DNA from 3 places in the Citrobacter enshiensis genome. Region 2 is predicted to be linked to each of the others. Evidence: predicted binding sites of a transcription regulator. Region 2 holds the regulator's gene; each other region holds the start of a gene.
What was found. The regulator CRP, encoded in region 2, controls carbon source genes, mostly activating them, when cyclic AMP is high. The targets are predictions, from matches to a motif close to ATGTGANNNNNNTCACAT.
Positions count from the first base shown of each region.

Region 1: a site for CRP is predicted at 2,224-2,241, ahead of mlc (sugar metabolism global transcriptional regulator Mlc). Genes of this name have one in related genera too.
Region 3: a site for CRP is predicted at 2,032-2,049, ahead of P2W74_RS22515 (6-phosphofructokinase). Genes of this name have one in related genera too.

Region 1 covers NZ_CP119862.1:2,546,579-2,550,834, reverse strand. Annotated here, with positions in the region: gene P2W74_RS12455 (MFS transporter) at 1-1,083, opposite strand, end outside; gene P2W74_RS12450 (LysR family transcriptional regulator) at 1,302-2,201, shown strand; gene mlc (sugar metabolism global transcriptional regulator Mlc) at 2,330-3,550, shown strand; gene bioD (dethiobiotin synthase) at 3,676-4,256, shown strand, end outside.
Region 2 covers NZ_CP119862.1:368,354-372,609, reverse strand. Annotated here, with positions in the region: partial or broken gene P2W74_RS01675 (hydrolase) at 1-297, shown strand, start outside; gene P2W74_RS01670 (YheU family protein) at 300-518, shown strand; gene P2W74_RS01665 (phosphoribulokinase) at 572-1,441, shown strand; gene P2W74_RS01660 (OsmC family protein) at 1,488-1,892, opposite strand; gene crp (cAMP-activated global transcriptional regulator CRP) at 2,201-2,833, shown strand; gene P2W74_RS01650 (YccS/YhfK family putative transporter) at 2,885-4,256, shown strand, end outside.
Region 3 covers NZ_CP119862.1:4,729,485-4,733,740, reverse strand. Annotated here, with positions in the region: gene fdnG (formate dehydrogenase-N subunit alpha) at 1-406, opposite strand, end outside; gene fdhD (formate dehydrogenase accessory sulfurtransferase FdhD) at 598-1,434, shown strand; gene P2W74_RS22520 (YdgH/BhsA/McbA family protein) at 1,564-1,776, shown strand; gene P2W74_RS22515 (6-phosphofructokinase) at 2,180-3,160, shown strand; gene P2W74_RS22510 (PTS sugar transporter subunit IIB) at 3,172-3,486, shown strand; gene P2W74_RS22505 (PTS sugar transporter subunit IIC) at 3,479-4,256, shown strand, end outside.

The DNA.
Region 1 (4,256 bases), 2.2 Mb from region 2:
CTGGCCTTTTGCCCGCCGCGCGCGAGGGCCAATCCAACTGCTCGCGACAGAGTGCGCGGCAAAAAAACCGGCAGAAAAAAGCAGCATACCGGCAAAGATCAGCCATAAAGCGCTGAACAGCGTCATTAGCAGACCAACCAGCATCACACCCGTCGAAAACAGCATCACCGGACCGCGGCCATAGCGAGTGGTCATGGCTCCGGCTTTTGGCGAGCTCCAGGTCCCCGTGAGGTAAGCAACGGAGAGCAGCCCTACAACGGCCTGACTCAGCTCCCAGGGGGAGAGCATCAACCGGTAGCCGATGTAGTTAAACAGTGTGACGAATGACCCCATCAACAAAAAGCCTTCGGCGAACAGTAACGGCAAACCCCGGTCACGCCAGTGCAGACGAAAGTTGATGAACAGCGTTTTAGGCCGTAGCGAGGTGGGACGGAAATGACGGGATTCCGGTAATATTTTCCAGAACATTAATGCCGAGGCGAGCGCAAAACAACCTATTGCCGCCAGCGCAATTCGCCAGTTGAAAAAATCCGTAATGACTCCGCTGATCAAGCGTCCGCTCATACCGCCAATGGAGTTGCCACTAATGTACAACCCCATAGAGAACGCCACAAAACTGGGGTGAATTTCTTCGCTCAAATAGGTCATTCCCACCGCCGCAACGCCGCTCAACGACAACCCGATCAATGCTCGCATGATCAGAATGCCGTGCCAGCTGGTCATCATGGTTGACAGTAACGTACAACAGGAGGCGAGAAGCAGTGCGGTCACCATCACCGGTTTGCGGCCGATGGCATCGGAAAGCGGGCCGGTAAACAGTAAACCGATGGCCAGCATTCCGGTCGAGATGGAAAGAGAGATACTGCTACTGGCTGGCGATACGCCAAACTCATGGGACAGCACAGGCAAAATCGGCTGTACGCAATAGAGCAGGGCGAATGTCGCCAGTCCGGCAGAAAAAAGCGCCAGTGTGACGCGCATAAACGGGGAGGTGCCGCGTTTTATAAATTGATTCGGCTGGGAAATAATCGGTTCATCAATATCGCTTGCCGGGGCGGTATCGACAATAGTAGTACGGCTCACGTGAAATCCTTGCTTAGCATCCCCGTAGTTTAGGTGACGGGTATGACCACCTGAAAAACTGACTCATTAAGCTTTTTTCGCGCCATTCGGGCCTGGGAACGTGTCCATCCCCTATCCCGACGGGCTACAACAAAGCGGCTGAAGAATCAGACTTAAGAGTAGGAAAATCAAAATATTCTGTCTAATATATTAATAATCTCAAATAATACTTTTAAAATATGAATATTGAGCTGCGTCACTTACGCTATTTTGTGGCGGTTGCGGAAGAACTGCATTTTGGTCGCGCCGCCGCGCGTCTTAATATTTCTCAACCACCGCTGAGCCAACAGATTCAGATCCTTGAGCAGCAGGTTGGGGCGCGACTGTTGGCGCGAACCAATCGCAGCGTGGCGCTGACGGCCGCCGGGAGGCAGTTTTTGGCCGACAGTCGGCAAATTTTGGGGTTGGTCAATGAGGCCGCAGCGCGGGCGGAACGCCTGCATCAGGGAGAGGCGGGGGAATTACGCATCGGTTTCACCTCCTCGGCGCCCTTTATTAAAGCGGTCTCCGATACCCTTTCCGGGTTTCGTCAGGATTTTCCTGATGTACATATGCAGACCCGCGAAATGAATACCCGTGAACAGATTGCACCGTTGAGCGAGGGGGCGCTGGATATGGGATTGCTGCGCAATACACTGCTTCCGGATACGCTGAACCGGGAAGTGATACTGCACGAGCCGTTGATGGCGATGATCCCTCGCGAGCACAGACTGGCGCAAAAGCCGGTGGTGACCCTGGTCGAGTTGGCGAAGGAACCGTTTGTCTTTTTTGATCCTCACGTCGGGACGGGGCTGTATGACGATATCCTCGGGCTGATGCGGCGCTATAACCTGACGCCGGTTATTACCCAGGAGGTTGGGGAGGCGATGACCATCATTGGGCTGGTGGCGGCGGGGCTGGGCGTTTCGATTCTGCCTGCCTCCTTTCAACGCGTGAAGATTGATGAAATGTGCTGGATACCGATCGCTGAAGCCGATGCTGTTTCGGAAATGTGGCTGGTCTGGCCGAAACACCATGAACAAAGTCACGCCGCGCAGCGGTTTCGCCATCAGTTGTTATCCGCAGTAAGTCGTGCTTAATTTAGTTTAAAAAGCAGTGAAAATGTGCGGTAAATCACACGGCTACGCAAAAATTTGACGACAAGTGTTGAAGTCCTTCACCATAGCCTACAGATTATTTCGGAGCGCGAAAATAAAGGGAGTCAGAGGTGGTTGCTGATAGTCAGCCTGGGCATATCGATCAAATCAAGCAGACCAACGCAGGCGCGGTATATCGCCTGATTGATCAGCTGGGGCCGGTATCGCGTATTGATCTTTCACGCCTGGCACAATTGGCGCCTGCCAGTATTACAAAAATTGTCCGCGAAATGCTGGAAGCGCATTTAGTGCAGGAGCTGGAGATCAAAGAAGCGGGTAGCCGTGGTCGTCCTGCTGTTGGGCTGATGGTGGAAACCGAAGCCTGGCACTACTTGTCTATCCGCATCAGCCGCGGTGAGATTTTCCTCGCCTTGCGCGACCTGAGCAGCAAACTGGTTGTGGAGGAGTGTCTTGAACTTCCCCTTATCGCCGACATCCCGCTGCTTGATCGTATCATCACGCTGGTCGATCAGTTTTTTATCCGCCATCAACAGCAACTTGAGCGGTTAACCTCTATCGCCGTCACCATGCCAGGCATTATTGATACTGAGAATGGCATCGTCCACCGTATGCCATTTTATGATGACGTCAAAGAGATGGCGCTGGGTGAAACGCTGGCGCAACATACCGGTGTACCGGTCTATATTCAGCATGATATCAGCGCATGGACGATGGCCGAGGCGCTGTTCGGCGCATCACGCGGCGCGCGCGATGTTATTCAGGTGGTGATTGATCACAACGTGGGGGCGGGCGTCATCACCGATGGTCATTTGCTGCATGCGGGGAGCAGTAGCCTGGTTGAGATCGGTCATACGCAGGTGGATCCCTACGGTAAACGCTGCTATTGCGGTAATCACGGCTGTCTGGAAACCATTGCCAGCGTGGACAGCGTCCTCGAACTGGCGCAATTACGACTCAATCAGTCGATGAGTTCTACGCTACACGGTCAGCCATTAACGGTGGATTCGCTGTGTCAGGCCGCCCTCGAAGGGGATTTACTGGCGAAGGACATCATCAGCGGCGTCGGAAGCCATGTGGGGCGTATTCTGGCCATCATGGTGAATTTATTTAACCCGCAAAAAATCCTGATCGGTTCTCCATTAAGCAAAGCGGCGGATATTCTTTTCCCCGCCATTGCCGACAGCATTCGCCAGCAAGCGCTCCCGGCCTACAGTAAGAACATTGTCGTGGAGAGCACGCAGTTTTCAAATCAGGGAACGATGGCGGGCGCGGCGCTGGTAAAAGACGCGATGTATAACGGCTCTTTGTTGATTCGTCTATTACAGGGTTAACATTTTTTCACTGTCGTAAGAAAAATTGCGCTATCTCAAGCCGATCCCCCTTGTCATACCTTAGACTTTCTCCACTGTATTATTTTCCTGGCTTATATTTTTGAAGCATAACGGTGGAGTTAGTGATGCTGAAGCGTTTCTTTATTACAGGTACAGACACTTCTGTTGGGAAGACAGTGGTTTCCCGCGCATTACTACAAGCGTTAGCGTCAGGGGGTAAAACTGTCGCGGGTTACAAACCTGTCGCCAAAGGAAGCAAAGAGACACCCGAAGGGTTGCGCAACAAAGATGCGCTGGTGCTGCAGAGTGTCTCTTCTCTTGAATTGCCTTATGAGGCCATCAACCCTATTGCGTTAAGCGAAGATGAAAGTAGCGTGGCGCACAGTGGTCCCATCAATTACACCTTGCTGTCCAACGGTCTGGCGAGTCTGAGTGAAAAGGTGGACCACGTCGTTGTAGAAGGCACTGGCGGGTGGCGGAGTCTGATGAATGACCTTCGCCCATTATCCGAGTGGGTCGTGCAGGAGCAACTCCCGGTACTGATGGTGGTGGGGATCCAGGAAGGCTGCATCAATCATGCGCTGTTGACGGCGCAGGCCATTGCCAATGATGGACTGCCTTTGATGGGGTGGGTTGCAAACCGTATCAACCCAGGTCTTGCACATTATGCAGGGATCATTGATGTGCTGGGTAAAAAAATCCCTGC
Region 2 (4,256 bases):
GATCTTATTACCGCCAAAATTCACGGTTTTGCTGATGCGATAGACTATTATCGTCAATGTAGCGCCATGCCGTTGCTCAATCAGATCGCCAAACCCACGCTGATTATTCACGCGAAAGACGATCCGTTTATGGACAGTCATGTGATCCCGAACCCCGAGAATCTGCCGCCGCAGGTTGAGTATCAGTTAACCGAGCATGGCGGGCACGTCGGCTTTATCGGCGGGACGCTGCGCCGCCCGGAAATGTGGCTTGAATCGCGCATCCCTGACTGGCTCACCACGTATCTGGAAGCATAATCATGATGATCCCCTGGCAGGAGTTGTCCGCTGAAACGCTGGATAACCTGATTGAAAGCTTTGTATTGCGCGAAGGCACCGATTATGGTGAACATGAGCGTTCGCTTGCGCAAAAAGTCGCCGACGTCAAACGTCAACTACAGCGCGGCGAGGCCGTTCTGGTGTGGTCTGAACTCCACGAAACGGTCAACATCATGCCCAGAAAACAGTTGCACGAGTAATCCGCCGCTGAGGGCCGACTATACTAAAACGAGTGTTTATTCATGGAGTTGTTATGTCTGCCAAACATCCGGTGATTGCGGTAACAGGGTCCAGCGGCGCGGGGACCACCACCACCAGCCTCGCGTTCCGTAAAATTTTTGCACAGTTAAATCTGCGCGCCGCCGAGGTGGAAGGCGACAGCTTTCATCGCTATACCCGCCCGGAAATGGACATGGCGATCCGCAAAGCGCGGGACGCCGGGCGACATATCAGTTATTTCGGCCCCGAAGCTAATGATTTTGGTCTGCTGGAACAAACGTTCAGCGAATACGGACAAGCGGGCAAAGGCCAGTCGCGGAAATATCTGCATACCTACGATGAAGCAGTACCGTGGAATCAGGTGCCGGGAACCTTTACGCCATGGCAACCCTTGCCCGAACCGACCGACGTCCTGTTCTATGAAGGGCTGCACGGCGGCGTAGTGACGCCGCACCATAACGTTGCGCGCCATGTGGATTTGCTGGTTGGCGTAGTACCGATCGTTAACCTGGAGTGGATACAGAAACTGATCCGCGACACTGGCGAACGTGGGCACTCCCGCGAAGCGGTGATGGATTCGGTGGTCCGTTCCATGGATGATTACATCAACTTTATCACCCCGCAGTTCTCCCGTACGCATATTAACTTCCAGCGCGTGCCCACTGTGGACACCTCGAATCCCTTCGCGGCAAAAGGCATCCCGTCATTAGACGAAAGCTTTGTCGTTATTCATTTTCGCAATCTGGAAGGGATCGATTTCCCCTGGTTACTGGCGATGCTTCAGGGCTCATTTATTTCACACATCAATACATTAGTCGTGCCGGGCGGCAAAATGGGACTGGCAATGGAGTTGATCATGCTGCCGCTGGTTCAGCGACTGATGGAAGGCAAAAAAATCGAATAATATGCAGCGTTGCCGGATAAGCGTCACGCCCTCCGGCAACGTGAGATCACGCGGCAATCACTTCATATGAATGCGTGATATTCACCGCTTTTTCCAGCATTAACGCAACGGAACAATATTTTTCTGCAGAAAGATCAACAGCTCGCGAAACGGCGGCATCTTTCAGTTCATTGCCGGTCACAATAAAATGCAGATTGATATGCGTAAACAGACGCGGCGCCTCTTCACGACGCTCAGAAGTGAGCTTCACTTCGCAGTTGGTCACGTCCTGGCGTCCCTTTTGCAAAATAGACACCACATCAATCGCACTGCAGCCACCCGCGGCCATTAACACCATTTCCATCGGACTCGGCGCTTTATCACCGGAGTTACCATCCATCAAAATCTGGTGGCCGGAAGCAGACTCTCCCAGGAAGGTTAACCCTTCGACCCATTTCACACGCGCTTGCATATTTCGTAACTCCAATGTTTCAATTTTCCTGACAGATTACGCGGACATAACAAATCTCGCAATGGAAGGCGACCTGCATCATGCTGAAGCGAGACACCAGGAGACACACGGCGAAAGCTATGCTAAAACAGTCAGGATGCTACAGTAATACATTGACGTACTGCATGTATGCAGAGGACATCACATTACAGGCTGCAGTACATTTTTAGCAGCCCCCTTCCCTGGCAGCGGGAAGCATATTTTGGCAACCCCAGAGACAGCGTCGTTTTCTGGCTCTGGAGACAGCTTATAACAGAGGATAACCGCGCATGGTGCTTGGCAAACCGCAAACAGACCCGACTCTCGAATGGTTCTTGTCTCATTGCCACATTCATAAGTACCCGTCGAAGAGCACGCTGATTCACCAGGGTGAAAAAGCAGAAACGTTGTACTACATCGTTAAAGGCTCAGTGGCAGTGCTGATTAAAGACGAAGAAGGGAAAGAGATGATCCTTTCTTATCTGAATCAGGGCGATTTCATTGGCGAATTAGGCCTGTTTGAAGAAGGCCAGGAACGCAGTGCATGGGTACGTGCAAAAACGGCCTGTGAAGTCGCTGAAATCTCCTACAAAAAATTTCGCCAACTGATCCAGGTAAACCCGGATATTCTGATGCGCCTGTCTTCCCAGATGGCTCGTCGCCTGCAAGTTACGTCCGAAAAAGTCGGCAACCTTGCCTTCCTCGACGTAACCGGTCGTATCGCTCAGACTCTGCTGAACCTGGCGAAACAACCCGATGCGATGACTCACCCGGACGGCATGCAAATCAAAATCACCCGTCAGGAGATCGGTCAGATCGTTGGCTGTTCTCGCGAAACCGTTGGTCGTATTCTGAAAATGCTGGAAGATCAGAACCTGATCTCAGCGCACGGTAAGACCATCGTCGTCTACGGCACTCGTTAACCCCGTCGAAATAGCGCATTACCCTGTAATGCGCCATTTTTGTTGGCACCGATGTGGCGAAGACTGATCTATCATCCTGAAATCAACTACGCACTGCGGCAAACGCTGGTGCTGTGTTTGCCTGTGGCGATTGGTCTTATCATTGGTCAGTTGCATCTGGGATTGCTCTTTTCTCTCGTTCCCGCCTGCTGCAACATTGCCGGGCTTGATACCCCCCACAAACGCTTTTTCAAACGCTTAGTCATTGGCGCATCGCTGTTTGCCGGATGCAGCCTGGTCATGCAGCTACTGCTCGCGCAAGCAATACCGCTGCCGCTGATTCTGACGGGGTTAACGCTGATTCTTGGCGTGACGGCGGAACTCAGCGCCTTGCATGCCCGACTCCTGCCGGCTTCGCTTATCGCCGCCATTTTCACGCTAAGCCTGGCCGGTAACATGCCCGTCTGGGAACCGTTGCTGATCTATGCCCTGGGCACCCTGTGGTACGGGCTTTTTAACTGGTTTTGGTTCTGGCTCTGGCGTGAACAACCGCTACGCGAGTCGCTCAGTTTGTTGTACCGCGAGCTGGCCGACTACTGCGAAGCCAAATACAGCCTGCTCACCCAGCACGCCGATCCTGAAAAAGCGCTGCCGCCCTTGTTGGTACGCCAACAGAAAGCGGTGGATCTCATCACCCAGTGTTACCAGCAAATGCACATGCTGTCGGCGCATCACAATAATGAATATAAACGCCTGCTGCGGGCCTTCCAGGAAGCGCTGGACTTACAGGAACATATCTCCGTCAGCCTGCATCAGCCGGAAGAGGTGCAAAAGCTGGTCGAACGCAGCCATGCAGAGCAGGTGATTCGCTGGAACGCGCAAACGGTCGCTGCGCGCTTACGCATCCTGGCGGATGATATTCTGTATCACCGCCTGCCGACTCGCTTTTCCATGGAAAAGCAGATTGGCGCGCTCGAGAAAATTGCCAACCAGCATCCCGATAACCCGGTGGGTCAGTTCTGTTACTGGCACTTTAGCCGCATTGCCCGCGTATTGCGGACCCAACGCCCGCTGTATGCCCGTGACCTGATGGCGGATAAACAGCGTCGACTCCCGCTGATCCCGGCGCTAAAAAACTATCTGTCATTCAAATCGCCCGCACTGCGAAATGCCGGGCGCATCAGCGTCATGCTGAGTATCGCCAGTCTGATGGGGAGCGCGTTACATCTGCCAAAACCGTACTGGATCCTGATGACGGTTCTGTTTGTAACGCAAAACGGCTACGGTGCGACGCGGGTTCGCATACTGCACCGTTCGGCGGGCACGCTGGTCGGGTTGGTGATTGCGGGCGTGACGCTACACTTCCACATCCCCGAAGGCTTCACACTGGCGGGCATGCTGGTCATTACGCTGGTGAGCTATCTGATCATTCGTAAAAACTACG
Region 3 (4,256 bases), 550 kb from region 2:
GTTTGGCGATGCGGTCAAATGCCTCATCCCAACTGATTTGTTGCCACTTATCAGAGCCTGGTGCACGGTATTCCGGGAACTTCAGGCGGCTTTCTGAGTGAATGAAGTCCACCAGACCAGCCCCTTTCGGGCAGAGCGCACCGCGGTTTACCGGATGGTCCGGATCGCCTTCGATGTGGAAGATAGATGCTTTGGCGTTTTTAGCTCCATCGCCGAGACTGTACATTAACAGCCCACAGCCGACGGAACAGTAAGTGCAGGTGTTACGGGTTTCGCGGGTGCGCAGCAGTTTATATTGCCGTGTTTCCGCGAGCGCTACGCCGGGCGCGAAGCCCAGTGCCGCTGCCGTGGTGCCTGCCATACCGCCAGCGCAGATCTTAAAGAACTGCCTTCTGCTGACCTGCATGGTTTGCTCCTTGTTTCGACATTGTCACTTCCCTTTTACATTTGTATCCAGATGCGCGGGGAGTGGTTGTTATTTTTCTTTACGGATGTGCCCGTAAAGGTCCAGAATTGGGGTAATTTCCCTCCATCCAGGAGGGGTTTGTAAAGAATACCACAATGTTGGTATGCGTGTTCTTATACGGTTAAAAGAAAGTGAATAAGATACATCCCGAAGAGGTTCAAAACGTGACGTGCGTCACAGGTTCTCGCCAGGTGACCTTATGGAAACGTGAGGATTTACAACATCCTCAGCCGGATGAGGTAGCTGAAGAAGTGCCCGTCGCGTTGGTATACAACGGGATTTCTCACGTCGTGATGATGGCTTCTCCAAAAGATCTTGAGCACTTCGCGATGGGCTTTTCGCTTTCTGAAGGCATTATCGACCACCCGCGCGATATTTATGGGATGGAGGTTGTACCTTCCTGCAATGGCCTTGAAGTCCAGGTCGAACTCTCCAGCCGCCGTTTCATGGGGCTGAAAGAACGCCGCCGGGCATTGGCCGGGAGAACCGGTTGCGGGGTTTGTGGCGTTGAGCAACTCAACGACATCGGTAAACCCGTTCAACCTCTGCCATTTACCCAGAGGTTTGACCTTGCGAACCTTGATCATGCCCTCAGGCATCTGAGCGATTTTCAGCCGATTGGGCAGCTCACCGGGTGTACTCACGCCGCGGCATGGGTTCTGCCCTCCGGTCATCTGGCTGGGGGACATGAGGATGTGGGTCGACACGTTGCACTGGATAAACTGCTGGGTCGGCGTGGCAGGGAAGATGACACCTGGAAAAGTGGTGCCGCGCTGGTTTCCAGTCGCGCCAGCTATGAGATGGTGCAAAAGTCAGCGATGTGCGGCGTCGAGATCCTGTTCGCCGTTTCCGCCGCCACCACGCTCGCGATTGAAGTCGCCGAGCGCTGTAATTTGACGCTGGTGGGTTTTTGCAAACCGGGCAGAGCGACGATTTATACCCATCCACAGCGATTGATTGCTGAGTAAAATAATAGTCAAAAATTTTGAATTAGTTTGGCAAATCCCTCCGCTTTTAGTTGTGTGATGTGAAGGCTATTATTTATCACATCAAGGCAAAATGCCTTATCAAAACAACTAAATTAAAAGGGTTATACCATGAAAAGCATCAAAATTTTTGTCGCAGCTATCGCTCTCGCTACGTCTTTCGGCTCTTTTGCCGCACAGTCGATTACTGCGACAGGTTCGACGCTGGAAAGCGCTGAAGCGAAAATTGCCGCTCAGGCTGAACAGGCGGGTGCCAGCGCCTACAAAATCACTCAGGCTTACACCGGTAACCGTGTGCATATGACGGCCGAACTGCTGAAATAAGTATTCCAGCCAACTGTCGAAAGAGCGCCCTTGCGGCGCTTTTTTTGTATCTGCTATTCCTTCCCGCCGCTATTATTCCAGTTAATGAGGCACCCTGAAAATAAAAAACAGGGCCTTAATCACATTTTTGCCTTTTCATAAAATACGCTTCCTCATCGAATAGCATTGCGAAGATAATGGATTTACCTTCGGTCTTTAACTCAATGATAATTAACTAAATTCAAAAACAAATGTTAACTCCGTCGCTGTTTTAAATAGAGACATTGATCACAAAAAACACTGTTAATTAAGCGCTGTCAATACCACGGATTGGCAAAATTATCGGCATTTTGTGATCTTCATTGCAAATAACTAGCTTGAAGTCAGGGAAAAATGTTTCCACGGACGCTTCGGAGGAAACGCGATGAAAATGGGTATTGTCATTAGTGGTGGAGACGTTTCTGGAATTAATAATTTTATATTCCAGGTGGCTAAACTCGCGAATGCGGAAATTACATTATTCAATGGTGGTATTCCTGGTTTACTGGAGAAAAATCACCATGACGTCACCTGGCGCGATTTGGTTGATTTTTCCATCGCGGCAATACCGATCATTACGTCGGGAAGAACAATCCGTAAATTGCAACGTAGCGAATACGAAGCGATCGCGAAAAAAATAAAGTCGCTGCGTATTGACGTGCTCATTATGGCCGGCGGCGACGGCAGTTTGCAGTTTCTGAATACTCTGAGTGAATTTGATATCAATTGCTTTGGCGTGGGAATGACCATCGATAATGATGTTTATGGCAGCCATTATACGATCGGATTTTCGACCGCCTGCGAACAGATTATTAAGGAGGTTTCGCGTTTACGAAATACGGGCAGAGCGCTTCCTGGGCGCGTTTTTATGGTGGAGTTATTGGGGGGATATTGTGGCGAATTGACACTGCAGTCAGCCATTAAATGCAATGCGGATATCGCCTTGATACCAGAATCCCAGATGCCGCTTGAAACGTTAGCGCAGCGGGTGAAACAGAAACTGGCAGTCCAAAACAGCGTGATTATCCTGTGCTCAGAAGGCTATACCAGGGAATACTCTCCCGGCTTTCAGGGGGCCATTGATACGATGATCAAGCAACTCGAACCGCGCATCGGCGAGCGAATTCGTAAAACGATTGTCGGGTACGGTTTGCGTAATGGCGACCCAACCTGTGAAGAAATTTATCAGGGCACCATTATGGCGAACGAAGTGGTTCGGTGCGTTCAGTCAGGGATGAAAAATAAAGCCATTATTATAAATCAAAGTAATAAACCTATTCCGATTGATTTAGTCAGTATGAAAAAACGTCTGGTCGATACAGACGGACATCATTACAAACTTGCCAAACAACTCAATATTATTTGAGGAGACCTTACATGCTGAAAATTCTTTGCGTATGTGGCTGCGGCCTCGGTTCAAGTTTTGCTATTGAAATGACGGCGAAAGCTGTTTTAAAGAAACTGGAAATTCCTGCCCATATTGAACATACCACGGTATCCGAAGCAGGAGCGTTTAAATCCGATATGATTCTGACGCAAAAAACCTTTGCTGACATCTTAACGGCAGATGCCAGTGAGGAAGAAATTAAACGGGTCGTGGTACTGAATAAGCTCACGGATAAAGACGAAATTGAAACCAAGATCGTCGCGTTTTTAAAAGAACGCAATCTAAAGGTAGCCCATTATGAATAGCTTCGTTGAGTTCATCGTAAAAGATTTGCTCGGTCAGGCATCGATATTAATCGCCTTTATCGCGATGTTCGGGCTGATTTTGCAAAAAAAATCGCCGGGGAAAACCGCTGAAGGAACGTTTAAAACGTTGCTTGGTTTTTTAATCATGATGGCCGGGATCAACATTATTGTCGCCACGCTGACCTTCCTGAACGATATCTTCACCCAGGGGTTTGGCATGAAAGGCTACATTACCGATGTGGCCGCCATCGCCGGGTTAGCCAACCGCGAGTTGGGATCGGAAGTGGCGTTAACATTGATGGTGATTTTTGCCGTCAATATTATTATCGCGCGTCTGACGCCGCTGAAATACATCTTCCTGACCGGACAGGCCTTGCTGTGGATGGCGACCATTGGCGCGGTAATTGGCTATAAATCGGGTCTCACCGGGCTTCCATTGATTTTGACCGGCGGGATTTTTGGTGGCGTGATGGCGGTACTGATGCCTGCGCTGGCGCAACCGGTGGTCAGACGCATCACCGGTTCGGATGATGTGGCATTGGGGCACTTTTGTACCATCGGTTACCTGGTGCAGGCCGCTGTTGCTAAAGTCGTGGGCAAAGGGTCTCGCTCCACGGAAGATCTCGAATTACCCGATAACTTCAAGTTCTTACAGGATACTTACCTCGCGATGGCGGTGGTGATGGTGCCGATGTACCTGATTCCGGCGTTGGCGGCGGGCCCGGAATATATCGCCCAGTTTTCTAACGGCATTAACTACCTGATGTATG